2 regions of the Thalassospira sp. UBA848 genome follow, and region 2 is predicted to be linked to the other one. Evidence: predicted binding sites of a transcription regulator. Region 2 holds the regulator's gene; the other holds the start of a gene.
The links. The regulator PhoB, encoded in region 2, activates phosphate uptake and scavenging genes when phosphate is short. The targets are predictions, from matches to a motif close to TNTCATAAAACTGTCA.
Positions count from the first base shown of each region.

Region 1: a site for PhoB is predicted at 8,645-8,660, ahead of B2R48_RS11200 (Na/Pi cotransporter family protein). Genes of this name have one in related genera too.

Region 1 covers NZ_DBGS01000080.1:599-10,736, reverse strand. Annotated here, with positions in the region: gene B2R48_RS11265 (RebB family R body protein) at 1-26, shown strand, start outside; gene B2R48_RS11260 (RebB family R body protein) at 38-346, shown strand; gene B2R48_RS11255 (hypothetical protein) at 343-525, shown strand; gene B2R48_RS11250 (RebB family R body protein) at 525-749, shown strand; gene B2R48_RS11245 (RebB family R body protein) at 820-1,143, shown strand; gene B2R48_RS11240 (RebB family R body protein) at 1,201-1,473, shown strand; gene B2R48_RS11235 (hypothetical protein) at 1,548-2,138, shown strand; gene B2R48_RS11230 (hypothetical protein) at 2,279-2,662, shown strand; gene B2R48_RS11225 (adenylate/guanylate cyclase domain-containing protein) at 2,672-3,976, opposite strand; gene B2R48_RS11220 (ATP-binding protein) at 4,202-5,092, opposite strand; gene B2R48_RS11215 (response regulator) at 5,058-5,225, opposite strand; gene B2R48_RS11210 (hypothetical protein) at 5,436-6,122, shown strand; gene B2R48_RS11205 (GNAT family acetyltransferase) at 6,342-6,794, shown strand; gene B2R48_RS11200 (Na/Pi cotransporter family protein) at 6,807-8,594, opposite strand; gene B2R48_RS11195 (TfoX/Sxy family DNA transformation protein) at 8,717-8,986, shown strand; gene glpD (glycerol-3-phosphate dehydrogenase) at 9,009-10,138, opposite strand, start outside.
Region 2 covers NZ_DBGS01000135.1:26,077-36,214, reverse strand. Annotated here, with positions in the region: gene B2R48_RS18465 (PstS family phosphate ABC transporter substrate-binding protein) at 1-69, shown strand, start outside; gene pstC (phosphate ABC transporter permease subunit PstC) at 205-1,584, shown strand; gene pstA (phosphate ABC transporter permease PstA) at 1,577-2,926, shown strand; gene pstB (phosphate ABC transporter ATP-binding protein PstB) at 2,928-3,731, shown strand; gene phoU (phosphate signaling complex protein PhoU) at 3,754-4,476, shown strand; gene phoB (phosphate regulon transcriptional regulator PhoB) at 4,494-5,192, shown strand; gene B2R48_RS18435 (cation:proton antiporter) at 5,274-7,037, opposite strand; gene B2R48_RS18430 (calcium/sodium antiporter) at 7,368-8,330, shown strand; gene B2R48_RS18425 (SDR family oxidoreductase) at 8,397-9,167, shown strand; gene folB (dihydroneopterin aldolase) at 9,270-9,710, shown strand.

The sequences.
Region 1 (10,138 bases), on a different contig from region 2:
AAATGATGAATCGCCGCAACCAGTAAGGAACATTCCGATGAGCAATCCAAACGAAGTCGACGAACAGATCACCGACAGCGTCACCCAGACCAACACGTCTGTCATTGCCAACGGCCCGGCGATGGGCGCGATGCAGTCCTATCTGTCGCAAGCACAGGCGCAGGGCATCCTGTTTGCAAACATGGTCAATGAACAGCAGCAACAGGCCGTTGCCAGTCTGGCGACCACCATGGAGTGCGCAAAAGCCACCTTGTCGGTTCAGGACCAAAAACCAAATTTTTTTACCGCAACCGGTCCGGTCATGCGCCGGGCGAAGCAGACGGACGTCAACAACAACCCGACTTGAAGTTCGGGGCCGCACCGCTCGGCACCAATCCCGATACTGCGCCGGAAGACGATCCCGCAGACGATGGCGAAGCCGCCCGGCATTGGTATGAAACCGCCTGGGGCGAGATTGATGCACGGTTTCGCGGCGGGCCCGACAACGCCGGTGGGCAAGAGGGCGAAAGCAACGAGGTCCAGTAATGAGCGATATCGTCAACCCGCAAGTAACCGATGCCGTTACCCAGACCAACGTGAAGGTACTGGGCGAAAGCCCGGCACAGGCCGTTTCCATCGCGATGCAGTCACATTCACATGCGACCGGTCTTGCGATGGAAAACGCCACCCTGACACAAGGCAACATGCAACAGGTTGCCAATACATCAACATCGAAGCTTGTCGCGATGATCACCGCGCAGGCTGGCTAATTGATCACAACCGCGTCCGTGCGACGTCTAAGGATATGCGGTCAGACCGACCGCCTTTTCGGAGGATAACATGGCAATTCCAACCCCGGTGAACGGTCAGATTACCGACTCAGTCACCCAGAGTGCGGTCAGTGTTCTTGGCTCTGCACCTGCGAATGCGATGGGTTCGATTTATCAGAGTGCGGCGCACTCGACATCGATCCTGTTCCAGAACGCAGTACAGGCTCAACAGCAGGCATCAATGTGTTCACAGGCCGCCACGAATCAGGGCGTGATGCAGCTTTACTCCGTCAACACCATGGCTGGCGCACAGGCCACCGCCAAGCTTGGCCGGTCTGACAACAGCGATGCGCTTTTGACACTTCTCGTAATTTTGGCAGCAACCCGCCGCTAGGCACCCGACCAGTCCGGTCTTTGAGACCGGCAATGGTCATAAACATGAGGGCGTGAAATGGCAGACAACACCCCTGTAAATTCACAAATCACCGACGCGGTGACCCAGAACAACGTAAAGGTTCTGGGCGAAGCGCCGGCACAGGCCATGGGGCTTGTGTATCAGACGATGGCTCATTCCATCAGTCTGTCGATGCAAAACGCCATGCAGACCCAGGGTGGCCTGCAACAGATCGGCAATGCCGTCACGTCCAGTGCCTGCAAAATGATTCTGGATAGTTCCGGCGGCGGCATGGGATCAAATAATGGTGGCGGCAACCAGACCAGCTGATGGTTTAAACGCCCTGCCCTGTTTCGCAACCATCCATAATCCGGTCCTGCGACCAGTCGAAAATGAGGTTTCCGATGGCTAACGTAGACAACAAACCAAACGAAGATCCGAAACCGGACGGCGGTGACCAGGATAACGCACAAGGCAGTGCGGGTGCCCCGTCAGCCAGTGGCGGTTCAACTGACAGCGACGCTGACACGTCCCAAAACGACGCATCCGCCAGCCAGAAAAGCGAAGATGGCAGCGCCCCGGATGATGCGAGCAGCAGCAATTCTGCCAACGATCCGGCAGCCCCTGACAATCCACCAGGCACACCGCCGCTTAGCACGGCATTGAACCCGCAGATCGTCCAGGCTGTCGGCACCACCAATCATGCCGTCTTGAACGGGGCGATCCCCGGTGCAAATGGTGTCGCCTATCAAAAGGTCGCTCAGGCCGCAGCCTACGCGGTGCAGGATTCAACCGACTATATGCGCAATATCATGTCGATGGCATCGGCCACCACCGGTGTTGCCATGCAGAAAATGCTCGCAGAAAACAAACCGTCGCCCTACGACGAAATCATCGCTGCCGCGACCAAGGCGGTTACGGACGCACAAAAAACCTTCACCAGTGTTGGTGAAGCTGCCAGCAGCGTGGTGAAGGATTTTGATAATCTGGCATAGTGTTGCGCCAAACGGGGCTAATTGGTTGCAACTTACCTTTTCGTCGATAAAATTTGTGAATGAATCACAGATACTCGAAGCACTTCCAGAGGATAATTGCACTGCCTGCGCTCGTAGCGTTTGTCCTCGCGTGTATCGACTTGCTTGATAACGAGCCAGCAAGCCATTTTATCGAAACCCATGCTCCCCAAGGCGTCATCTTGTCGATCTATGGTGGGATTCTCGCATTGAATGTGTTCGCTGCTCTACCCTACATACCCGATGTTTTGCGCGGCGAATTCCATTGGAAAATACGGACCCCAATCAATCCCCTCGATCGGTATGGGGTATTTGTTACCGGTCTTTTTTTCGCGCCGTTGATTGCTGTCGTCTCTGGCTACGCACTTTATCAACAAACACTCCCTGCAACGGTTTGCTTCCTGCTGGCATTTTTGCCAGTGTTTTCCACCATGATAAGCCTGAGTTTTTGGATCAGACTTTTAGGAGCGTTGCTCGCCCGGATTGCTGAATTGGCGCAGAAGTAGTCAATAAACCTATCCTGCGCGCATCAGCTCGATACGGTGGCAAGCTTCGGAAAAATCAGGCGCAAACAGTTTAACACTGACCCCGGTGCCCGGAAGCTCATAGGCACCCATTTCTGACGTCGGGCAGGAAATGAATTGCGCCACGACCGCGCTGACAAGAACGCGTTTGCCGAGTTGCTTGGTAAGTTGTTCGATACGGGCGGCCTCGTTTGCCGCCTGCCCGACCACAGTAAAGTCGACACGTTCAGACACGCCGACATTGCCGTAAATCACATCGCCGACATGCATGCCAAGACCGTAATCGAACGGCAGCTTTCCTTCTGCCTCGCGCCGCGCATTCAGGGCGTCAATATTCAGTTGTGCTTCGGCCGCAGCATAAAGTGCCGCGTGACAGGCGGTTTCAAGGTTGGTTTCGTCTTCGTCAATCGGGAAGATTGCAAGGGTCGCATCGCCGATATAGCGCAGAACCTGCCCGCCATGCTTGAGAACCGCACCCGCTGTTGCGCCAAAGAAATCATTCATTTCCCCCAGAAACGCATCATCGCCGACATGGGTCGCAACCGAGGTCGAGTTGCGCATGTCCGAAAACCAGATCACCGCGCGTGTCTTGGTGCTGTCACCCAGCTTGATCTGGCCATTGCGGACCCGCTGCCCGGCATCGGTACCAAGATAGGTTTCAAGAATGGTACTGGTTTCTTCGTGGTTGATGCGCATTTTGCACGACACCGCAAACCGGCGCTGGATACCTGACAGGATGGCCAGATCCTCGTCCGAGAAGCCACTGGGCCGCCGCGTCAGATAGGTCATGAAGATGCGGTTGCTATCGAGTGTGCTGTCGCTGTCCGTGACGAACGGGGTCATCAGCGCATAGTAATCCGTGCCACGCTTTCGGCGGAAACTTTCCAGAATGGGGAAATCAACAACTGCGCTTGGACCAATCAGATGACGGCGCATGAAGCTGACATCGTTATCAAGCATCCACTTCATCGGGCTTTCGTCCCAGTCGTGGCCCTTGTCATCCCCCCCCATGTGGGTGGTGCGCTCGACCTGGCCGTTTTCCTTGGTCCAGATGTAAGACACCCCCTCGTACAATGGATGCAGGGTTTTAAAGGCGACCATAACCCGGTCAACCGGAATTCCCGATGCCACCAAACGGCTGGCCATACCTGACAGAAGCTCGCTTATGTCGGTATCATCAAGCGCGCATTCCATCAGCCAGTCGTTCACAGAACGCACAAAACCGCGCGCGGCCTGCGCGTTATTTGTCCCGGGTAGCGGGGTTACCACCCCCGTTGAAGACTGGTTATTGGTCATAGGTATGCTCCGTCCATTCGTCTGCTTGATTGTTGCATTGCCGCTGGGTCAAATCCAGACCCTAAATAGAACAACAACGCGATTTCGCAATTCTCGATTTGGCAAAGTAAAAATCCACGCAACAAATGACTATTGGTCATTTGTTTTGCAAGGCCTATTTGTCAAAAAACTGTCGCACTGTGTCAGGAGAAAATTCTTAGGCCCTCGGACTGATCGAAATGACAGCTATTGTGGCTGCGCCGGTGGCAGGTAGATCCGCGCAAGAAGCCCGCTTTTCTGCGATTCTTCAAGGTAAATCTCACCACCATGGGCACGGATGGCTGTGCGCGCAATCGCCATTCCAAGTCCTATGCCCCCGGTGTCACGATTGCGTGACTCTTCAATCCTGAAGAACGGTTCAAACACCTGTTCACGCTGCTCGACGGGAATCCCCGGACCATCATCGGCAATTTCAATCCACAGACCGCCATCGTCGGCATCACGCACCGAGACCTCGACCGTGTCACCGAAATTCAGCGCATTCGCCGCCAGATTGCCAAAGGCGCGTTTGATCGACAGGGGGCGGCAGGGATAAACGCGGGGGTCCCCCTCCCCGATGAATGCAATCGGGCGTCCGGTTTCTGCCAGATCCTCGACCGCGGATTCAACAAGCGCGGTCAGGTCGATCTTGCGGGTTTCCTCATTTGCGGTTTCTTCGCGGGCAAAAGTCATGGCCGCTTCGACCATCTGTTCCATTTCATCAAGTGTCTCGATGATGCGCGCGCGATTTTCCGGGTCCTCAACAAACTCGGCCCGCAGACGTAGCGACGTGATCGGCGTACGCAGATCGTGTGAAATTGCTGCCAGCATCCGGGTGCGGTCCTCGACAAAGCGTTTGAGACGGGCTGTCATACGGTTGAAGGCCTTTGTTGCCCGCCGGATTTGAATCGGGCCTGTTTCAGGCACCGGTTCGGGGTAATCCCCCCGCCCGACGCGATCGGCCGCACGGGTCAGCACATCCCATGACCGGGAAATCCGCCGTGCCAGGAAGAAGGCAATGACCGCGATAACAAGTCCCGACGCCAGAACCCGCAACAGGTTATCAAAGACAAACCATGGCGGGGGCAATGTTATCATTCATCAGTTTGCGCAGCTCGCGCCCGTCGGATGCCAGCGTCACACGATATTCATGCTGACGCAGATACCGCCCCAGAAGGTCACGGATATCACGGTGATCATCAACAACAAGAATGTGGGGCTGGTCGCTCATATGCGGTCCTGAAATCAAAACTCTTTGCTCAACCTAACCTAACGCGTTGGTCACGCCGGCAGAAACGGCAATTTGTATCAGATTGTCGCAAAGGGCCCATTTGGCAAATCTTGCGACCAATTTACCGGTTTTCCGGGATCATTTCGCGACAATCGTAGGCGATAACGGACCTCAACACATTGATCCCCCACAAACCTGATGAGGTCCCCGATGAAACGCAAAAACACGCTTAAACTTGCCGCCACACTGATCGCCACCACCATGATCGCCACCCCGCTTGCTGCGACTTATGCATCACCGGGCGAACGTGACCATGGCGGCGAGTGGTCGATGTTTGGCGGCGGTCACGGTGATCGCGACCATATGCGCGGCGAACGCGGTGAATATCGCGAACACGGCAAGCATGGCAAAGGCGGCATGTTCCATGGCGAAGGCCGCGAACGCGCCGTGCCATTGACCATTGATGAAGCCCGCACGCTGGTTGATGCGATGCTTCTGAAAATGGGTGAAGCCAACCTCAAGACCGGTGAAGCCAGGGCCTCCGAACAAGCAGGCAAGATTGATGTTGTCTTGCTTAATGCCACTGGTGATGTGGTCAAGGTTCTGAAATTTGATGAACAAACCGGCCGCATGGATCGCGGCACCCGCCATGACCTGCGCAAACTGATCGGCACACCGAAAATGGATCAGGCATCGCGCTATGATCGCAAATTCACCGCCGATCAGATGACGCTTCTTGCCAATGCGATCGTGATCCGGTTTGGCAATGGCGAACTCAAATTGGGCGACATCAGCGAAACGCCGCGCGGCACCTTTAGCGCCACCATCACCAACCAAGCCGGTGACATTGTCCGCGAAATGGAACTAAGCAGCGTGACCGGCCGCCCGATCAGCTAAGTCATTCGTTTAACGTCAAAAATTGTCCCCACCCCGGTCCGGGGATTTCCCCCATCCCAACCGATACCCCGGACCCGCACCGCGCCCCAAGGCTCCCCTTGGGGCGTTTTGCGTTTTGACGTTTAATTTCATCGGCTTGCCGTGCGATTGGGTTTGACGGTCGTGCACAATGCAATCATTGTGACGTGCTTCTAAATATTGCCCCATGAAAGAAGCACCATGACGACCAACGCCCCAAAGCCCCAGCCCAGAACTGCCATCCTTTCGGACATCCCGGCATTAACAGCCCTTTGGCAGGAAACCGGGCTTTATCGCCCGTATAATCCGCCGCAATGGGATGTGCGCTTTGCCCTTGAAAGTGACGAGGCCACCCTTTTCGTCTGGGAAGATAACAGCGATAACATTATCGGCTCCATCATGGCCGGTCATGACGGGCATCGTGGTTGGGTCTACTATATGGCTGTTGCGCCAAATTTGCAGAAATCAGGTCTTGGTCGCCGCCTGATAGAAGTCGGGGAAAACTGGCTGCGTAATCAGGGTGTTTGGCGCATGCAGTTGATGGTGCGTGCAGATAACCACGCGACGCAGGATTTCTATCACCATCTGGGGTATCGCGCCTGCGATGTCACGGTCATGCAAAAGGACATCGACACACCACCCGCGGATCGCTGATCTGTTCGCGAATTACATGGCGTCGGCAATTGTCGATGCCGCGTTCTGTTCATCCGGGGCGGGTTCTTCCTGATTTTTGATCGCGATTGTCGCATGTGCGATCCGGCGCGCGCGCTCATACAGGCGGTTGATGCGCTCCACCATGGCGACCTCAATCCGGTAACGGCGAATATCAAGGTCACGCGGGCCGATCTCATCACTGACCTTGCGCAGTGTGGCATCAAGTTTGGTAGCAAATTCACTCTTGCGGCCAAGCACATGGTTGGCGGCCTCAATATCCTCGGCCGTGAAGGCGGTCATGGCCTGTTTCAGGCAGTCCTCGGCGATTTCGTAAAGCTCTGCCATTTTCTGGCGGCTTTCATCTGATGGCATGTGGCGGATATCAAGCCATTCGCCGACCAGCTTGACCATTTCCTCGCTGATCAGATCACCAACCGCCTCAAGATGGTTGCTGACCGCAAGCTCGTTCTGCATCCGGTTAACGTCGCCCGCCAGCAGTTCGGCCCGGCGCAACTTGGCGGCAAACAGCGCAATCGCATCCTGCAGGCTATCGATCCCGTCATCCAGTTCACCAAGCTTTTTAAGCTTCGGGCGTGTCGGATTGCGCAAGTTTTCCCGGCCAAGGCGCACCACATCAATCACCACATCCCCCATATGCATGACTTCACTCCGCAGCAAACTGAGTGCGGCGGCCGGAGCCACGGTCAGTTCGTGAATAACGTATTTCGGTTCCGGGTTGAGCCGTGGCTCTGCATCGATTTCTGCGGGGACGAGCTTTTCAATCAAACGCGCGATCCACGGCACAAAGCCGATCATCAGGATGACGTTGGCGACATTGAAGATCGTGTGAGCATTGGCGATTTCGCGCGCGATATCCGTCGTTTCTGGTGTGCGGCCAGTGGTAATGACCTCAACCAAACGCGCCAATTGATCGATGAAGGGCAACCAGATCAAAACCCCGACCACATTAAACAGGATATGTCCAAGGGCGGTTCGAAATGCATCGCGGTTCTTGCCAATCGTCACCAGAAGGGCCGTAACGCATGTGCCGATATTGGCCCCGAAAATAAGCGCGATCCCGCTTTCAAGGGGCACCAGCCCCTGCCCGGCAAGAACAATGACAATCCCCATGGTCGCGGCACTTGATTGCACCAGCGCAGTAAAAGCCGCCGCCACCAGCATGGCCAGAAACGGATTGCTCATCTGGCTCATCAGGTCAATGAACGGGGCATAGGTTCGCAGCGGTTCCATGGCATTGCTCATCATGCCCATGCCAAAGAACAGCATCCCCATACCCAGCACCGCCTTGCCGATCAGCGAAAAGCGTTTTCGATCGGCCAGCATCGTCATGGCAAAACCAATCGCAATGAAAAGCGGCGCGATGGCATCCACGCGAAAGGCAATGATCTGGGCTGTCAGTGTGCTGCCCATATTCGCACCCATGATCACGGCAATCGATTGGGCAAAGGGCATCAACCCGGCTGAGACGAACCCGACCACAAGCACGGTTGTAACGCTTGAAGATTGAACCAACCCGGTAATGACCGCACCCGATACCGCCGCCCACAGGCGATTGCGTGTCATGCCCGACAGCACCCGGCGCAACCTTGCCCCGGCAAGGGTTTTGAGCGCCCCGGCAAGATGATCCATCCCGTACAGGAACAAGGCAAGACCACCGACCAGGCCGATCATCATCGACCAGGTTTCGAGCGCGACAACATCACCAGCAGCCCTTGCCACCGGTATGGTCACAAGAAGCAGTACAACACTTGCAAGGATGGGTTTCAGGACTGCGGGCATCAGCGAACCAGTCGAGGTAATCAGTTGAAAACAAACCGACCATAGCGCAGTTTATCAAGACTGTCAGGTGGCAGACGCATCATCGACAGGGAGAAGATTTATCGCGCGAAAGAAGAAATGACATGCGTAATATTGGCCCGACCTCTTCGCGGGAACTCAGCGAAATCGGAATTGAAAACGGTGATCAGTTGCGCGCACTCGGCATTGAGGAAACCACATGCCGATTGCTGTTTCGCTTTGCCAGCGAACAGAAAATCAGCCTGAATTATCTTTATGCGCTTGAAGGGGCGATCCATGATCGCGACTGGCGCGATATCACGCCTGCGCGCAAGCAAGAACTCAGGTCCCTGCTTCAAAGATTGCGCCGCGAACTGTCCAACCATCAAGCCTGACAGTTCGCGGGCATGAGATGGCTTATTCAGCCGCAACCGATTTATGGTCGCGGTTTTCTTGTGCAAGACGTTCGCCAAGATCCGCAACCTGATCGCCAGACAGACGCAGACCAAGCTTGGAACGACGCCAGAGCAGATCATTGATGTCGCGCACCCATTCGTTATCAATCAGATAGCGGACCTCTGCCTCATACAGGTCATGGCCATAACATTTGCCAAGATCACGAACACCCTTGGCATTGCCAATGATCTGTTCGATCCGCGTACCATAAGCGCGCAGAAGGCGTTTGAGCATCACCGCGTCCATCCAGTCATAGCGTGCAGCATAGGATGCAAAGGCCGCGTCATAAGATGCATTGGGGAAATCCCCGCCCGGCAATGATGCCCCCGCCGTCCAGGGGGTATCCTTGGCACCCAGTTCCCTTGAGATGATCTGAAGCGCATGTTCGGCAAGCTTGCGATAGGTGGTGATTTTACCGCCAAAGACATGAAGTGCCGGGGCCTGATGACCATTGGCTTCGAGTTTCAGGGTGTAATCACGCGATACCTTGGACGCGTTCGCTTCCGCGCCTTCACCGGCATAAAGCGGCCGCACCCCGGAATAGGTCCAGACGACATCATCCGATGCGATCGGCTTTTTGAAATAGCCGCTGGCAAGCTTGCAAAGATAATCGATTTCATCCTGATCAATCTTGACCGTGGACGGATCGCCCTTGAAATCGACATCCGTGGTGCCGATCAGGGTGAAGTCATCCTGATAGGGAATAGCAAAAACAATGCGGCCATCGCCGTTCTGGAAGATATAGCAGAAATCATGATCAAACATCTTGGGCACGACAATATGGCTGCCCTTGACCAGGCGGATATTGGCCCTGGTATCGGATTTGACGACACCGTTTTCCGGATTGATCAGATCGGCACACCATGGCCCGGCGGCATTGATCAGCATGCGGCCTGACACAGAGCGGTTTTCGCCTGTTTCCTGATCGCGCAGCGTCACATTCCAACCATCATCTGACCGGCTCGCCCCGACACATTCGGTACGGGTCAAAATCTCGGCCCCCATGTCCTTCGCGTCCATTGCGTTCAGGACCACAAGGCGCGCATCATCAACCCAGCAATCGGAATAGACAAAGCCCTTTGTCATCTCGT
Region 2 (10,138 bases):
CCGATGGATGCAGCAGAGCGTGAAGCCGTACGCAACGCAGCGATGAACCTTTCGCCGCTGAGCATGTAACGCGATCTTTCAACCGGTGGCGGCGTGCGCTGCCACCGGTTTCTTTATATCCTGACTTGATTTGTTTATAGTTTCTGTCCTATTGGCCTCACGAACTGACCTTTGCAGGCTCATCTGGCGAACGGATCTAATATAATGTCCCTGTCTTTCCTGTTGCTCGCGGTTGCCGCACTTTGCGCGCTGTCCTTTTATTTTGGACGCCAGCGGGCCGTAGCGCTCTCGGGCGGCCGACACAGCAATCTTCATTCCTTGCCGGTTCACTACGGGGCCTATACAGCAGCCTGGTGCGGGCTTCCCGCGCTGTTTTTGCTTTTGATCTGGTATTGTTTTCAGGGATCAGTGATCGAAGCCCTGATCGTTTCAGATCTGCCACAGGAAATTGTCAGTGACTCCGGTCGCCTGTCGCTTGCGCTTAACTCTATTTCACTGATTGCTGACGGAAATGGTCAGCATCTGACGGTCGAACCGGAAATTGTTGATGCCGGTCGCCGTCTTGCCAACATTCAGACGATTGCCAATGCCGCCCTTGTCGTCGTGATGCTGAGCGGCGCTGTGCTTGGCTTGTCGCTGTCATATCGCAAAATCACCGCAGACATGCGCGCGCGCAACAATATCGAACGCATCGCGCGCTATGTGATGATTGCCTGCTCGGCGATTGCGATCCTGTCGACCGTCGGCATTGTCTTTTCGCTACTGTTCGAAGCACTACACTTCTTTACCAAGATCAACCCGCTTGAGTTCCTGTTTGGTCTGGAATGGAGCCCGCAAACTGCCATTCGTGCCGATCAGGTTGCCTCCGAGGGTGCCTTTGGTGCGATCCCGCTCTTTGTCGGCACGCTACTGATTACCCTGATTGCCATGTGCGTGGCCGTTCCGATCGGCCTGTTTTCGGCAATCTACATGGGCGAATATGCATCGCCGAAATTCCGCGCGGTGGCCAAGCCTGCACTTGAAATTCTGGCGGGTGTGCCGACGGTTGTTTATGGCTTCTTTGCTGCGCTGACCGTGGCTCCGTTCCTGCGTGATAATGGCGCGATCCTTGGTCTTGATGTCAGCTCCGAAAGTGCGCTGGCGGCTGGTCTTGTCATGGGTGTGATGATCATTCCGTTTGTTTCGTCACTGTCTGATGACGTCATGTCGCAGGTGCCGAAATCCCTGCGCGATGGTTCTTACGGCTTGGGCGCAACCAAATCCGAAACCATCCGCAATGTGATTTTCCCGGCCGCACTTCCGGGTATTGTCGGTGCGGTTCTGCTGGCAGTGTCCCGTGCGATTGGTGAAACCATGATTGTGGTGATGGCGGCTGGTCTTGCCGCAAACATGACGGCAAACCCGCTTCAGGCTGTTACGACCGTTACCGTGCAGATCGTGACCCTTCTGGTCGGGGATCAGGAGTTTGACAGTGCAAAAACCCTTTCGGCCTTTGCGTTGGGGCTGGTTCTTTTCCTTGTCACCTTGGGCTTGAACGTATTTGCCCTTAAGGTTGTTCAGAAGTATCGCGAGAAATATGACTGATATGGCATCTCTTATGGAAGACAGAGCTGCGGCCAAGGTGATCTCTGACAATCTGCGTAAGCCGGTTGACTGGGATAGTCCGAAGATTGCGCGTCAAATCAAAAAACGTTACGCCGCTGAACGCCGCTTTAAAATGTATGGCCTGGTTGCGATTGGTATCGCGCTTCTGGCCCTGTTCGTTCTGGTGTTTTCGATTGGATCAAAAGGCTACAGCGCCTTTTACCAGACCTATGTCCAGCTCGAAATTACCTTTGATCCGGCGGTCATTGATCCCGAAGGGACCGGTGATCCGGACGTGATTGGTCGTGCGAACTTTGATGGCCTCATCAAACAGGCCTTGCGGGAACGTTTCCCGGATGTGACCTCGCGCAGTGAAAAGCGAAACCTTTATGGCATCGTTTCAGGTGGTGCATCTTATGACCTGCGCGAACGGGTTCTCGAAAATCCGAGCCTGATTGGCCAAACGCGCACCATCTGGCTGATCTCGGGTGACGATTTCGATATGCTCAACAAGGGCTATATTGATCCCACCGTCGATGAAGGCGACCGTCGCCTCAATGATCAGGAAGTAAGCTGGTATAACCAGCTGGTCGAAGCCGGTGCGGTGGAAAAACAGTTCCACACCCGCTTCTTTACCAGTGGGGATTCCCGCGAACCGGAACTTGCCGGGATTTGGGGGGCGGCTGTTGGGTCGTTCTATACCCTGCTGGTGACGCTGGCGCTGTCCTTCCCGATTGGCGTTCTGGCTGCGGTCTATCTCGAAGAGTTCGCACCGAAAAACCGCTTCACCCAGATTGTCGAGGTCAATATCAACAACCTGGCGGCCGTACCGTCCATCGTGTTTGGTCTGCTCGGTCTTGAGGTTTACCTTAATGTCATGCATTTGCCGCGTTCGGCCCCGGTTGTCGGTGGTCTGACGCTCGCACTCATGACCTTGCCAACCATCATCATTGCCTCGCGTGCAGCCATCAAGGCGGTGCCGCCGTCGATCCGGCAGGCAGCACTTGGTCTTGGCGCATCACCGGTTCAGACTGTGACCCATCATGTCTTGCCGCTTGCCATGCCGGGCATTCTGACCGGCACGATTATTGGCATGGCGCAGGCACTGGGCGAAACCGCACCGCTTCTGATGATCGGTATGGTGGCCTTTATTGTCGATATCCCGGGCGGGGCTCTTGACCCGGCAACGGTTCTGCCGGTGCAGATCTATCTGTGGGCAGACAGCCCGGAACGTGCCTTTGTCGAGAAAACCTCGGCTGCGATTATGGTGTTGCTGGCCTTCCTTGTCCTGATGAATGGACTGGCTGTGTATCTGCGCAAAAAATTTGAACGGAAGTGGTAAAATGGCTGCTGTATCCCAGAGCGCAATGACGGCAGAGCCGTCGGTCGAAAAACCGAAAATGACCGCGCGTAACCTTGATCTTTTCTATAGCGATAATCAGGCCCTTTATGAGGTCAACCTTGATATCGCCGAACAGCAGGTGACCGCGCTGATCGGCCCGTCGGGCTGTGGTAAATCCACCTTCCTGCGCTGCCTGAACCGGATGAATGACACGATTGACGGTGTCACCCTCAAGGGTGAAGTCACCCTTGATGGTCGCGATATCTATGACAAGCGCATTGACGTGGTTCAGCTGCGCGCGCGCATCGGTATGGTGTTCCAGAAACCGAACCCGTTCCCGAAAACCATCTATGACAATGTGGCCTATGGCCCGCGTATTCATGGCTTGGTCAATTCGCGCGATGAACTTGACGAAATCGTCATGACCTCGCTTGAACGTGCCGGTCTTCTCAAGGAAGTCAAAGACCGCCTGCAGTCGCCTGCAACTGGTCTTTCCGGTGGTCAGCAGCAGCGTCTTTGCATTGCGCGTGCGGTGGCCGTCAGCCCGGAAGTCATCCTGATGGATGAGCCGTGCTCGGCACTTGATCCGATTGCGACCGCCAAGGTCGAGGAACTGATCGATGAGTTGCGTTCGAACTACACGATTGTGATCGTCACCCACTCCATGCAGCAGGCCGCCCGTGTGTCGCAGCGCACCGCGTTCTTCCACCTTGGCAAGCTGGTTGAAGTTGGCGAAACCGATCAAATCTTTACCAACCCGAAGGACGAACGCACCAAGGGTTACATTACCGGCCGCTTCGGTTAAGCGACACCAGGAGTACGCATAAATGGCTGAAGATCATACCCATATCGTAAGTTCGTTCGACGAGGAACTGACCCGTCTGAACAACATCATTTCGCAGATGGGCGGGCTTGCCGAAAGCCAGCTTATTTCGTCGATCCGTTCCATCGTTAAACGCGATTCCGAGTTGGCCGAGAAAGTCATCCTGTCCGATCAGCGCATCGACGTTCTTGAACAGGAAGTACAGGACTTTGCCGTCCGTCTTCTGGCCCTGCGTCAGCCGATGGCAGATGACCTGCGTCAGGTCGTTACGGCCCTTAAGCTGTCAAACGATCTTGAACGCATCGGTGATTTGGCAAAGAACATCGCCAAACGCGCACAGGTTCTGAACCAGATCCCGCCGATCCGCCCGGTTCAGGCGATCCCGAACATGGCCAAGCTGGCCCAGGAAATCATCAAGGATGTTCTGGACGCCTATATCGAAAGCGACGCTGAAAAGGCCCACCGGGTTTGGGAACGCGATCAGGAAGTGGACGACATGTACAATTCGCTGTTCCGCGAATTGCTGACCTACATGATGGAAGATCCGCGCAACATTACCGCGTCGACCCATCTGTTGTTCATCGCCAAGAACATCGAACGTATTGGCGACCACGCCACCAACATCGCCGAGACGATCTATTACCGGATCAAGGGCGAAGACCTGCCGGGGATTGATCGGCCAAAAAACGACGCTGCGAATTTCGCGGTCGTCGAACCGAATGAGTGACACTGGAGCATAGGAAGATGGACCCAACGGTTCTTATCGTCGAGGACGAGGCTGCAATCGTAACCATGTTGCGCTACAACCTCGAACGAGAGGGGATGCAGGTTGTCGAAGCCGGAGACGGTGACGAAGCGTTGAAAATTCTGGCAGAAACCCATGTCGATCTTGTTTTGCTCGACTGGATGCTGCCGGTGATGTCGGGTATCGAAGTCTGCCGCCAGATCCGTCGCAAACCTGAAAGCCGCGATTTGCCGGTGATCATGGTTACGGCCCGTGGCGAAGAAGGTGATCGTATCCGCGGTCTTGATACCGGGGCTGATGACTATGTCACCAAGCCGTTTGCCATTGGTGAATTGCTGGCCCGCATCCGCGCTTTGCTACGCCGATCCGGTCCGGCGCAACCACAAGGGCAGTTGATCTATTCCGATATCGAAATGGATCTCGCCGCCCATCGTGTCAGTCGCAACGGCAAGGCCATCCATCTTGGCCCGACGGAATTCCGTCTTTTGCGCTATTTCCTGGAACATCCGGGGCGTGTTTTCTCTCGCGAACAGCTGCTTAACGCTGTTTGGGGCCCGAACATCTATGTCGAAACCCGCACGGTTGATGTTCACATACGCCGCCTGCGCAAGGCGTTGAACGACGTCAAGGGTACGCGCGATATCATCCGCACCGTCCGTGCGGCCGGTTATGCACTGGATGCAGAAACCGCCGTCTAAACGTCATTTTCCCGACCGACGTCATCAAAAAACCCCCGTTGCATGTATCAACGGGGGTTTTTTGTTTCGTCCTGTTGATGATCAGGGCTTGTCCTTGGTGGTGCTGTCCTTGGTGCCGCTTTCCTTGGCATCCCCGCTGGCCTGTTTGCGCTGCATGCGCGGGGCCAGTTCGTTCATCAACAACATATCCGCGCGGCGGAACTTGGCGATTTCCGCATCGATATCTTCTTGTGGTACGTCGCAGGCGGCCAAAACATGATCGGATAACCGCAAGCCGGTTTCGAGAACTTCGGGAATGGCGGCATCCGCGCCATGGCGCGACAGTGGCCCGATATGGGTGATGTCCTGCGCACGGGCAAAGATCTTCAGATGCGGGTAATGTTGTCGCAAAAGGGCAACGGTTTTTTCCGTGGCATGCGGGTTCCCCATGGCAACAACCGCAATTTTTGCTTCATCCGTATGTGCAGCCCGGAAAGTTTCCGGTCTGGACCCGTCGGCAAAGTAAACCGGAAGGCCTTCTGCCCGCCCCCGCGAAACCTGCTGTGCGTCACTATCAAGGACAAGGAACGGGATGTTGCGGGTTTTGAGCAACCGTGCCAGAACCCGACCAACACGGCCGCTGCCGATCACCAGAACATGCTGATGAATGCCCTCGGATTCCTCGGAAATCCTGCCAAGCTGGTCTTCTTCTTTGGGATGCAGCTTTTCCTCGATCTTGTGGCCCAGACTGATCAGGGTCGGGGTCAGCGCCATCGAAATCGCCACCACCGGGATCAGCATCGCCGCAATATCAAGTGGCACCGCCCCGTTTTGCGCGGCCAGTGCAAACATCACAAAGGCAAATTCGCCACCCGCCGCAAGGCTAAGCGCGACACGAATGGCAGAACCGGTTTCAAACTTGATCGCGCGTGCCAGAACAAAAAGCACGGCCGTCTTGATCACCAGCAGCAACACCAGCCACATCATGATGGTGCCAAATTCGTTGTAGACCACGTCGACATTGACCGACATGCCCACCGACATGAAGAACAGCGACAGGAACACACCACGGAACGGCGCAATGTCGGCTTCGATCTGATGGCGGAATTCGGTTTCGGCCAGCATCACACCGGCAATGAAGGCGCCAAGCGCCATGGAAAGCCCGGACACTTCGGTAAGTGTGCTGGCCGCCAGAACGACAAACAATGTGCCAATGGCAAACAGTTCCGGATTTTTAAGAGAGGCGATATAGCGAAACAGACGTGGCAACAAATAACGCCCGACCAGCAACAGCAAGGCAACCGCCCCGAAACCAAGCAAGATGCTGATCCACGGGCTTGTTTCAGTCCCCGCATCGCCTGCGGCCTGCACCATGATCAGGAACGGGCCAACCGCCACGTCCTGCAAAAGCAGGATGGCAAGGGCCGCGCGCCCGAACCGGGTATTGAGCTGCCGGTCATCAGAAAGCTGTTTGAGGATGATGGCCGTTGATGACAATGCCAGTGCGCCTGCAATGACCAGCGCGGTTGGCAGGGCAAATTCCATAACGATCATCAGGCCCAGAAGGGCGAGCATCGAGACAAGTATCTGAAACAGCCCAAGTGCGGCAAACCGCCCGCCAATAACGCGCAATCGTTCGCGCGACAGTTCCAAACCGATCATGAACAGCAGAAAAACAACGCCAAGTTCTGCAACCGTGGAGATGTCTTCACGTTCACTAATCAGGCCAAAGCCAAACGGGCCGATAAAGAAACCACCAATCAGAAAGCCGATGATCGAATTGGCACGCAGCTTGTGAGCGATGGGCACCGCAATGATTGCGGCAGTCAGAATAAGGAACAGCTCGAACAGGACGCTGTGATGCATGGCGAAAAACGATCCGGAAGGCGGTCAAACAGTCACTGGGTTTCAGGCCCTGTAGTCAGGGCTTAAATATCTGAAAATAACGAGAATAACAGGATAACGAAAATAACCCTGCCAGTCGTGGGTAAATTTAGCGCAATTGCGAAATTCACAGAACTTCCACCAGAACGGTACGCATCCCCATGAACGCGAAATGCCATAAGACGTCCGGGACATGTTGCCAGGTCGTGAAGAATGTCATCTTCTGATGGCTTGCCATCCGGTCTGCCAAATGCCATCTTCCGCGAGCCCGATCAAGGGCCGGTTTAATCGCTTTTCAGACGAGCATATATTTTGGAACAGCTTATCCCCTATCTTCAGATCGTCGCGGGCCTTGTCTTATTGACGGCGGGTGGTGAATTTATTGTGCGGGGTGCGGTTGGTCTGGCCCTTTTGCTGGGCGTTTCCAAGGTGATTGTCGGTTTGACGATTGTGGCGGCCGGCACGTCGGCACCCGAATTTGTCGTATCCCTGAATGCCGCACTCAAAGGCACGGCCGATATTGCCATGGGCAACGTGGTTGGTTCCAACATCGCCAATATTTTGCTTATTCTCGGGGCGGTTGCGTTGCTTAAGCCTGTGGCGGCCGCGCGCGTAACTGTTGTTCGGGATGGTGGCACCATGTTGCTGGGCACGGTGCTTTTCATCGGGTTGTGCATGTTTGGCGTGATCGAACGCTGGGCCGGGGCGCTCATGCTCTGTGTATTGGCTGCGATCTGGTACTTTACCTATCAGCATGACAAGAATTCACCCAGTGATGCCAGCCATCTGCACGAAGAAGAAGTCGATGAAATCGGTGAAAAACCCAAAGGCTGGATCAAACCGATTATCGCGACCCTGATCGGTATTGTCGGTTTGATGCTCGGTGCGGACTGGTTGGTTGAAGGCGGGGTAACCGTGGCCCGTCAGTTTGGCGTGTCCGAGGCCGTTATTGGTCTGACCCTTGTCGCATTCGGAACCTCATTGCCGGAACTGGCCGCTTCGGTTGTTGCCGCCTTCCGCGGGCATGCCGATGTCGCACTTGGCAACGTGTTTGGATCGAACCTTTTGAACCTGCTTGTTATTATTGGCGGTGTTTCGCTGATCGCCCCGATCCCGGTGCCTGAACAGATCATGAATGCCGATATCTGGATCATGTTGGCGGTTACGGTCCTGTTGCTTCTGGTGGCTTATGCCTTGCGCAAGATTTCGCGCATCACCGGCATTGCATTCGTGATCGCCTATCTGGTCTATGTCTTCCAACTTGTCGTAGCATAGTCAGTTCAATCAGTTCCCGGCTGGTCAGTCACCGGACGGGACCATATGGTAAGGATCGAGGCAGCAATGACAGGTCAATTTCCAAAGACGGCTTTGATTACCGGCGCGGCAAAGCGCATTGGCCGGGCCCTGAGCCTTGATCTGGCACGGCAGGGGTATGATATCGCCCTTCATTGCAACAGTTCGAAAAGTGATGCCGAAACACTGGCCGCGGAGATACGTGATCTTGGCCGGCGGGCCTGTGTTGTTTCGGCCGATCTCACCAACGAAGAAGATACCCACCGCCTTGTCGCAGATGCCGCCAAACAGCTTGGTCCGATTGGCGTTCTGATTAATAACGCCTCGACCTTTGAGTTTGATGATGTCGGCAGTGCGACGCGCGACAGTTGGGATCTGCATATGGAAACCAATTTGCGTGCGCCGTTTGTCCTTTCGCAGCAATTTGCCCGGCATCTGCCAGACGACTGCAAGGGCGCGATCCTGAACCTGATTGATCAGCGTGTATGGAATCTGACACCGCATTTCATGACCTATACCTTGTCAAAGGCTGGCCTTTGGACCCTGACCCAGACGCTTTCGCTGGCTTTGGCCCCGAAAATTCGGGTGAATGCCATCGGACCGGGGCCGGCACTGCCTAGTAGCCGACAAACACAGGAAGATTTCGACGCGCAATGTGCCAAAACGCCCCTGAAAATAGGGACAAATCCGCAAGAGATTTGCGACGCGGTTCGATTTTTCCTTGCCGCGCCGGCCATCACCGGGCAAATGTTAGCGCTTGACGGCGGGCAGCACCTTGATTGGGCGCCCAGTGGCGAAGAAGACAAGCCAGTCGAATGATGCCCGGCGGTGATCTGTGAAATCACAGCCTGACATCGGGCCGGACATGTGTGGTTCTGTTGATCAAACCGCACAGGAAAGCAGCACAAGGAAGACCGGAATATGACCGCAGGCCTTAAAAAGGATGCCAAAGTTACGACATTGCCATTTGCCGATCTGCCCCATGCTGATCTGGCAGGCAGTCTGCGCCGTGTCTTCGTGCGTGACATGATCATTCACACCTCTATCGGGGTGTATGAACATGAAAAAGAAGCGCCGCAACGTGTTCGAATCAATCTTGATCTGGAAGTACTTGAAGGCGATGGCGTTCAGAATGACGACATCACCACCGTGCTCAGCTACGAAGATCTGGTTGTCGGCACGCGCCGCATTTGCCAGGACGGTCACACAAACCTTGTGGAAACCCTTGGGGAAAAACTCGCCGATATGTGCCTTGCCGATCCGCGCGTGCAAAAGGTGATCGTCAGAGTTGAAAAGCTTGATGTTTTTGAAGACGTCACAGCGGTTGGTGTAGAAATCGAACGCCACAATATCGCGCGCTGATCTGCATCGTCTCTCGCCAAAAAATTTACTTTTTCGAACCGGTATCACAAGGGACTCTTTGATTCCTGTGGCCCGAATCGCGATTGTGCTTATGCACAAGCATCTGGCGCATGTGAATCAAAGGAAAATATTCGATTTTTACGACTCTATTACCGAATGATTTCAGGTTGACAGTATTTTTATCGATGTATTTCAATAACTTAACTGTTTTGCTCAATAATTGAGCACTTCACAGAACGTTAAGACTCTCAAGGGGTGTAGGAAGTCACCCCCCGATTACCCACATAGTTATCCACAGTCTTGGTGGACATCTTTTTTGGCATGGCGATTCCCCCTGATGCTATTGCGATGTTAATCTTTTCAGCTATGTTCCAAAGCGCGCCTGCCTGTGACGACCGTCACAACTTTGAATGTATTTTAGGGTCTAT